2 regions of the Pseudomonas sp. OTU750018 genome follow, and region 2 is predicted to be linked to the other one. Evidence: predicted binding sites of a transcription regulator. Region 2 holds the regulator's gene; the other holds the start of a gene.

Region 1 (3,565 bases), on a different contig from region 2:
CAGCATGGGCTCGCTGCTCACGGGTTATCAGTCTTCTCAGGCGCTGCAGGCCTCTTCGCTGGTGGGGCGCAAGGTGATTATCCCAAGCGAAAAAGCCGTGGTTGATACCAGCGAGAGCTTTAAAGCCAGCCTGGTGCTGCCGGCGAGCAGCAGCAACGTCTACGTCAACATTTACGACAAGGCCGGTGCCGCGGTCGGGCGTGTGAACTTGGGTGAGCAGGCGGCCGGTAATGTCAGCTTTATCTGGGACGGCAAGGATGCCAGCGGCAATCTGTTGCCGCCTGGCACATACAAGTTCGAGGCGCAGGCTACCTACGCCGACGGCACTAAGGGGCTTTACACCATGCTGCCGGCTAACGTCGACAGTGTGACCCTGGGCGGCAAAGAGTTGATGTTGAACCTGGCTGGGCTCGGCAGCGTGCCAATGTCGCAAGTCCAGGTGATCGGTCAGTAATTAACAGGTTTTAGCCAGGTTATAGCCGCCGGCTGTCCGGCAAAGGAGTCTTCTATGGGTTTCAATATCGGTCTGAGCGGTCTGCGTGCCGCCACCAGCGACCTCAACGTGACCGGCAACAACATCGCCAACGCCGGTACTGCGGGCTTCAAGCAGTCACGTGCCGAGTTTGCCGATGTGTATGCCGCATCTGTGTTGGGTACTGGTTCGAACCCGCAGGGCAGTGGCGTGCTGTTGGCGGATGTGTCGCAGCTATTCAATCAGGGCAACATCAATTACACGCAGAATGCCCTGGATCTGGCGATCAATGGCAATGGTTTCTTTCAGACCAGCAACAACGGCGACGTCAGCTACACCCGTGCGGGTTACTTCGGTACAGACCGCGATGGCTTTATGGTGAATAACTTTGGCTATCGGCTGCAGGGCTATGCGGTGGATGCCAACGGCAATTTGCAGAATGGCATCGTGAATGACTTACGTATCGAGACGGCCAGTCAAGAGCCCCGTGCAACCGAGAAACTTGAGCAGGTGTTCAACCTCAACTCGACCAATAAGGTACCGACCACCGTCCCGTTCAACCCGTCGGACCCCACAACCTATAACTCGTCAACCTCAACCAATATTTACGACACTCAAGGTAACTCACACGTATTCACCCAGTACTTTCTCAAGACGGGCCCCAATACCTGGCAGATGAATGTACTGATCGATGGGCGTAATCCAGATGATCCGACGTTGACCACGCCGTCGTCCGTGAATTTGCAGTTCACCACTGCTGGGCAGCTGGATATTCCTGCGCTGATCGCCTCGACACCGACAGGTTTTGCGGTGGATGCAAATGGTGTGATTAACCTGACCACCTGGGTTCCTGCTGCGCCGGATACCTCTATTCCTCAGGTGTGGAGCAGTAACGGTGCTGATGCCAGTGCTGCGGGTGTAGCGATCGATATTCGCCCATCGACACAGTTCTCCAGCAACTTTGCGGTCAATCGGGTCAGTCAGGACGGCTACACCACCGGTCAACTGGCAGGGTTGGAGATCGATGATACGGGTGTGATCTTCGCGCGCTACACCAACGGCCAGTCAAAGGTGCAGGGGCAGGTGATTCTGGCCAACTTTGCCAACGTGCAAGGTCTGACGCCGGTGGGCAAAACTGCCTGGGTGCAGTCCTTCGAGTCTGGTGAGCCGGTACGCGGAACCCCGCGCAGCGGCACCCTGGGTGCTCTGCAGTCCGGTGCCTTGGAGGACTCCAACGTCGAACTGTCGGATCAGTTGGTCAACTTGATCGTGGCGCAGCGCAACTACCAGGCCAATGCCAAGACCATTGAGACCGAAAGTGCGGTGACCCAGACCATTATCAACCTGCGTTGATAGGTGTTGCCTGCGGCAGGCGCGTGCCTGTCGCGGGCGGCAAAAGTACGCCGCGCTGGCATTTAGAAGGCTCCTTTCGGAGCCTTTTTTATTTTATAAATTACATATAAATCAAGTGCTTATATTTATTTTTCGAGTGCTGGCACAACCATTGCTTTAAAGCTTGCATAGAGCAGCGGGGCGGCAAGCCCACTCGGAGAATAACCATGGACAAGATGCTGTACGTTTCCATGACTGGTGCCCACAACAACACCCTGGCCCAGCGTGCCCACGCCAACAACCTGGCGAACATCACCACCAATGGTTTCCGCCGGGATTTCGAGCAGGCGCGTTCCATGCCGATTTTTGGTGACAGTTATCCGTCGCGGGTTTACGCCATGAGCGAACGCCCGGGTACTGACTTCACTCCAGGCTCTTTGCAGGAAACGGGACGTGACCTGGACGTGGCGATTGGTGGCAAAGGTTGGTTAGCCGTGCAAGCACCTGACGGCAGCGAAGCCTACGTACGCACCGCCAGCTTGAATGTCGATGCCTTGGGCGTGTTGCGTACCGGCAATGGCTTGCCGGTGATGGGCAACGCCGGGCCGATTGCGGTGCCGCCAGAGCAGAAAATCGAAATCGGCAAGGACGGCACCATCAGCATTCGTGCCTTGGGTGAGGCGCCCAATGTGCTGGCCGAAGTAGACCGTCTGAAACTGGTCAACCCGGACCTCAAGCAGATGGAGAAGGGCACTGACGGCCTGATCCGCTTCAAGGGCCAAGGCCCGGTACAGGCGGACGCCAATATGGAGATTACCTCGGGCTTTCTCGAATCGAGCAACGTCAACGCCGTGGAAGAGATGACTGCGATCCTCTCGCTGTCCCGCCAATTCGAATTGCAAGTGAAGATGATGCGCACCGCCGAAGACAATTCGTCGGCCATGGCGCGCGTCTTGCAGATGACCTAATTATCAGCACGTGGCGTCGTTAAAACGGCGCCCGAGGAGAATCGATATGCTTCCGGCACTGTGGGTCAGCAAGACCGGTCTGTCCGCCCAGGACATGAACCTGACCACTATTTCCAACAACCTGGCCAACGTTTCAACCACGGGCTTCAAACGTGATCGCGCCGAGTTCGAGGACCTGCTGTACCAGATCCGTCGTCAGCCGGGTGGCCAATCCAGTCAGGACAGCCAACTGCCGTCCGGTCTGCAGCTGGGTACGGGTGTACGGGTGGTCGGCACGCAAAAGATCTTCACCGCCGGTAGCCTGCAAACCACTGAGCAGCCACTGGATATGGCGATCAATGGCCGGGGGTTCTTCCAGGTGCTGCTGCCGGACGGCACGGTGTCCTATAGCCGCGACGGTAGCTTTCACCTGAACTCCGATGGCCAGGTGGTGACGTCCAACGGTTATGCCTTGGAGCCTGCCATTGTGCTGCCCAACGAGGTGCGCACCTTTACTGTGGGTGAAGACGGCACTGTGTCAGTCACCACAGCCGGTAACCCGCAGCCACAGATCGTTGGCAACTTGCAGACCGCAGATTTCATCAACCCGGCGGGGCTGGAAGCCATCGGCAACAACCTGTTTCTGGAAACAGCTTCCAGCGGCGCGCCGCAAGTCGGTACACCGGGCCTGAACGGCCTGGGCACCACGCTGCAGAACACTCTGGAAAACTCCAACGTCAGCGTGGTTGAAGAGTTGGTGAACATGATCACCACGCAGCGTGCGTATGAAATGAACTCCAAGGTCATTTCCACC
Region 2 (3,565 bases):
TGAGCAGGCGCAGCTTCAGGCTGTCGCGCAGCTGGTACAGGTTGAGGTGAGTGGTGTCGATCTTCAGGTCGGCTAGGTCGATGATCGGCCCTAGCAGCAGCGCTTCATCGGCGATGGCTTCAGCCAGCGAGCGACTCTCGTTGGTCAGCGGGTGGCGTCTGCGGGTTTCCGAGAAGCGCTTGAGCAGGGTTTCTTCGTCGGCATCCAGATAGATCACATCGCACTTGATGTGCCGTGCGCGAACTTCTTCAAGCAGCTCGGGAAAGCGCTTGAGGTGGCTCGGCAGGTTGCGCGCATCAATCGACACCGCGACCTGCGGATGCAGCAGTTCGGTGTGCAGCAGGGCGCGCTCAGCCAGTTCAGGCAGCAGCCCGGCTGGCAGGTTGTCGATGCAGTAGAAACCGTTGTCCTCAAGCACATCGAGGGCGGTGCTCTTCCCGGAGCCGGAGCGACCGCTAACGATGATCAGGCGCATGCTCAGGCTCGGTTGAGTTGGCTTTGTACGTCCACAACCACCTGATACAGGGCTTCGCTGCTTTCGGCTTGGCGCAGGCTGGCACGCACATCGCTGCGATCGAGCATGCTGGCGATCTGCCGGAGCAGTTCTAGGTGAGCGTCGGTGGCAGCTTCGGGCACCAGCAGAACAAACAGCAGGTCCACAGGCGCACCGTCGATGGCGTCGAAGTCTACTGCAGCGTCCAGGCGCAGCAAGGCGCTGATCGGCGCGGTACAACCCGGCAGGCGACAGTGCGGAATGGCAATGCCATTGCCGAAACCGGTCGAGCCAAGTTTTTCCCGGGCTATCAGGCTTTCGAAGATGTCTTGGCCGTCCAGGTCAGGTAGCTCACGGGCCACCAGGTTGGCAATCTGTTCGAGGACACGTTTTTTGCTGCCGCCCGGCACGTTCACTAAAGAACGGCCGGGGGTCAGGATAGTTTCAAGTCGGATCATAGGAGGTAGACGATGTCAGCGGGCCATAGCGCCCTGTTGACGTTCGAGCTGTTTTTCCTTGTGTTTGATGAGTTGTCGGTCGAGTTTATCAGTCAGTAGATCGATGGCTGCGTACATGTCTTCATGTTCGGCATTGGCGACGACTTCACCGCCAGCAATGTGCAGGGTCGCTTCGATTTTCTGTTTGAGTTTCTCGACCTCCATGGTGACTTGTACATTGGTGATCTTGTCGAAGTGGCGCTCCAATCGGCCGAGTTTTTCGGCGATGTAGTCGCGTAGGGCGTCGGTCACATCCAGCTGGTGTCCACTGATGTTGACTTGCATACCGCTTTCTCCTTGTTGCCGTGTGTAAGAGGCAGGCATGAGGCCTGCCGCCGGAACACTGTGGCGTGGAAGACTCGGGTAGAACGAGCCTGGCACGGTCGCTGATTGCATGTTGGCAGTATGGCTGCTTTTGCGAAAAGGCGAGGCCTGGGCATGTTCTGTCTGGGTTGATGTCTTCCTTCTTCGTGCCGCCTTAGATCAATCGTTTGCGCTCACTGGAAGGCGCTATTCCGAGGGACTCACGGTACTTGGCGACCGTGCGGCGAGCGACTTGAATGCCCTGTGCTTCCAGTAAACCAGCGATCTTGCTGTCACTCAACGGCTTTTTCGCATTTTCCGCGGCGACCAGTTTTTTGATGATGGCGCGGATTGCCGTGGACGAGCATTCGCCGCCTTCAGAGGTGCTGACGTGGCTGGAAAAGAAGTATTTCAGCTCGTAAATGCCACGCGGGGTGTGCATGAATTTCTGCGTGGTCACCCGCGAGATGGTCGACTCGTGCATGCCCACCGCTTCGGCAATATCGTGCAGCACCAGGGGTTTCATTGCCTCATCGCCGTAGTCGAGGAAGCCGCGCTGGTGTTCAACGATCTGCGTGGCCACTTTCATCAAAGTTTCGTTGCGGCTTTGCAGGCTTTTGATAAACCAGCGCGCTTCCTGCAGCTGGTTACGCATAAAGGTGTTGTCGGCGCTGGAATCGGCGCGTTTCACAAAGCCGGCGTATTGCGCGTTGACCCGCAGGCGCGGCATGGCTTCCTGGTTGAGTTCAACCAGCCAGCGCTCGTTGTGTTTGCGCACGATTACATCGGGTACCACGTATTCCGGCTCGCTGGATTCGATCTGCGAGCCAGGGCGCGGGTTGAGGCTTTGAATTAGGTCGATAACCTGGCGCAGCTCGTCTTCTTTGAGCTTCATGCGGCGCATCAACTGGCTGTAGTCGCGGCTGCCGAGCAGGTCGAGGTAGTCGCTGGCCAGGCGCTGAGCTTCGCTTAGCCAAGGGGTTTTCGCCGGCAGCTGACGCAGTTGCAGAAGCAGGCACTCGCCCAGGTTGCGCGCGGCGATACCGGTGGGCTCGAATTGCTGGATGCGGTGCAACACGGCTTCGACTTCGTCGAGCTCGATGTCCAGTTCCGGGTCGAAGGCCTCGACCACTTCTTCCAGGGTTTCTTCCAGGTAGCCCTGTTCGTTGATGCAGTCGATCAGGGTGACGCCGATCAGTCGATCCTTATCGGACATCGGGGCCAGGTTGAGCTGCCAGAGCAGGTGGCTTTGCAGGCTCTCACCGCTGGAGGTGCGGGTAGTGAAATCCCACTCGTCATCATCGTTGGTGCTGCTGGGCAGGCTGCTGGCGCTGGTCTGGTAGATATCTTCCCAGGCGGTATCGACGGGCAGCTCATTGGGAATGCGTTCGCCCCAATCGCCTTCTTCCAGGTTGTCCACGGTCTGCGTGGCTTCCTGGTAGTTGGTTTCCTGATAGGGCGCTTCGGGCTGTTCGCTGGGGCTGGCGCTTTCTGCGCCATCAGCCATAGGGTCCGAATTGTCGAAATCATCGCCATCTTCCTGGCGTTCGAGCATCGGGTTGGACTCCAAAGCCTCCTGGATCTCTTGCTGAAGATCCAGGGTAGACAGTTGGAGCAGGCGGATGGCCTGTTGCAGCTGCGGTGTCATCGTCAGCTGCTGGCCCATTCTCAGGACTAGCGATGGTTTCATTGCAGACCTTATTTACCGGCGTCTGTGCGCAATCCACAACAGGGCGTTTTCAAAAAGCGCCACTAGGAAGCAAATTATATGCCTGACTTTAAGGGTTTTGCCTAGCCTTGGCTGCAGTCGGCTTGAGAAAAGCGGTGGTTACAGCCGGAACTCATGCCCCAGATACACTTCTTTGACTGTCTGGTTGGCCAGAATGGCCTCGGCATCACCCTCTGCGATCAGCTGGCCATCGCTGACGATATAAGCGGTTTCGCAGATATCCAGGGTCTCGCGCACGTTGTGGTCGGTGATCAATACACCGATACCCTTGGCCTTGAGGTGGTGGATGATCTGCTTGATATCGCCGACGGAAATCGGATCGACACCGGCGAAGGGTTCGTCGAGCAGGATGAACTTGGGGTTAGTCGCCAGGGCGCGGGCAATTTCCACGCGGCGGCGCTCACCACCAGACAGGCTCATGCCGAGGTTGTCGCGGATATGGCTGATATGGAATTCCTGCAGCAGGCCTTCAAGTTCCTTGCGACGAGCGGCACCGTCCAGGTCCTTGCGGGTTTCCAGGATGGCCATGATGTTGTCGGCGAC

What was found. Region 2 encodes sigma-54, which starts transcription at its own class of promoters, with help from an activator protein. Its sites were predicted from a motif close to ANTGGCATNNANNTTGCTNT; they were not measured.
Region 1: the regulator sigma-54 is predicted to act here: its motif matches at 1,964-1,983, upstream of HCI85_RS02310 (flagellar basal body rod protein FlgF).

Annotation. Positions count from the first base shown of each region.
Region 1 is NZ_JAAPAU010000001.1:460,341-463,905, reverse strand. Features, by position in the region: gene flgD (flagellar hook assembly protein FlgD) at 1-454, shown strand, start outside; gene flgE (flagellar hook protein FlgE) at 509-1,825, shown strand; gene HCI85_RS02310 (flagellar basal body rod protein FlgF) at 2,032-2,772, shown strand; gene flgG (flagellar basal-body rod protein FlgG) at 2,819-3,565, shown strand, end outside.
Region 2 is NZ_JAAPAU010000004.1:216,178-219,742, forward strand. Features, by position in the region: gene rapZ (RNase adapter RapZ) at 1-475, opposite strand, end outside; gene ptsN (PTS IIA-like nitrogen regulatory protein PtsN) at 478-951, opposite strand; gene hpf (ribosome hibernation-promoting factor, HPF/YfiA family) at 967-1,275, opposite strand; gene HCI85_RS19705 (RNA polymerase factor sigma-54) at 1,469-2,983, opposite strand; gene lptB (LPS export ABC transporter ATP-binding protein) at 3,122-3,565, opposite strand, start outside.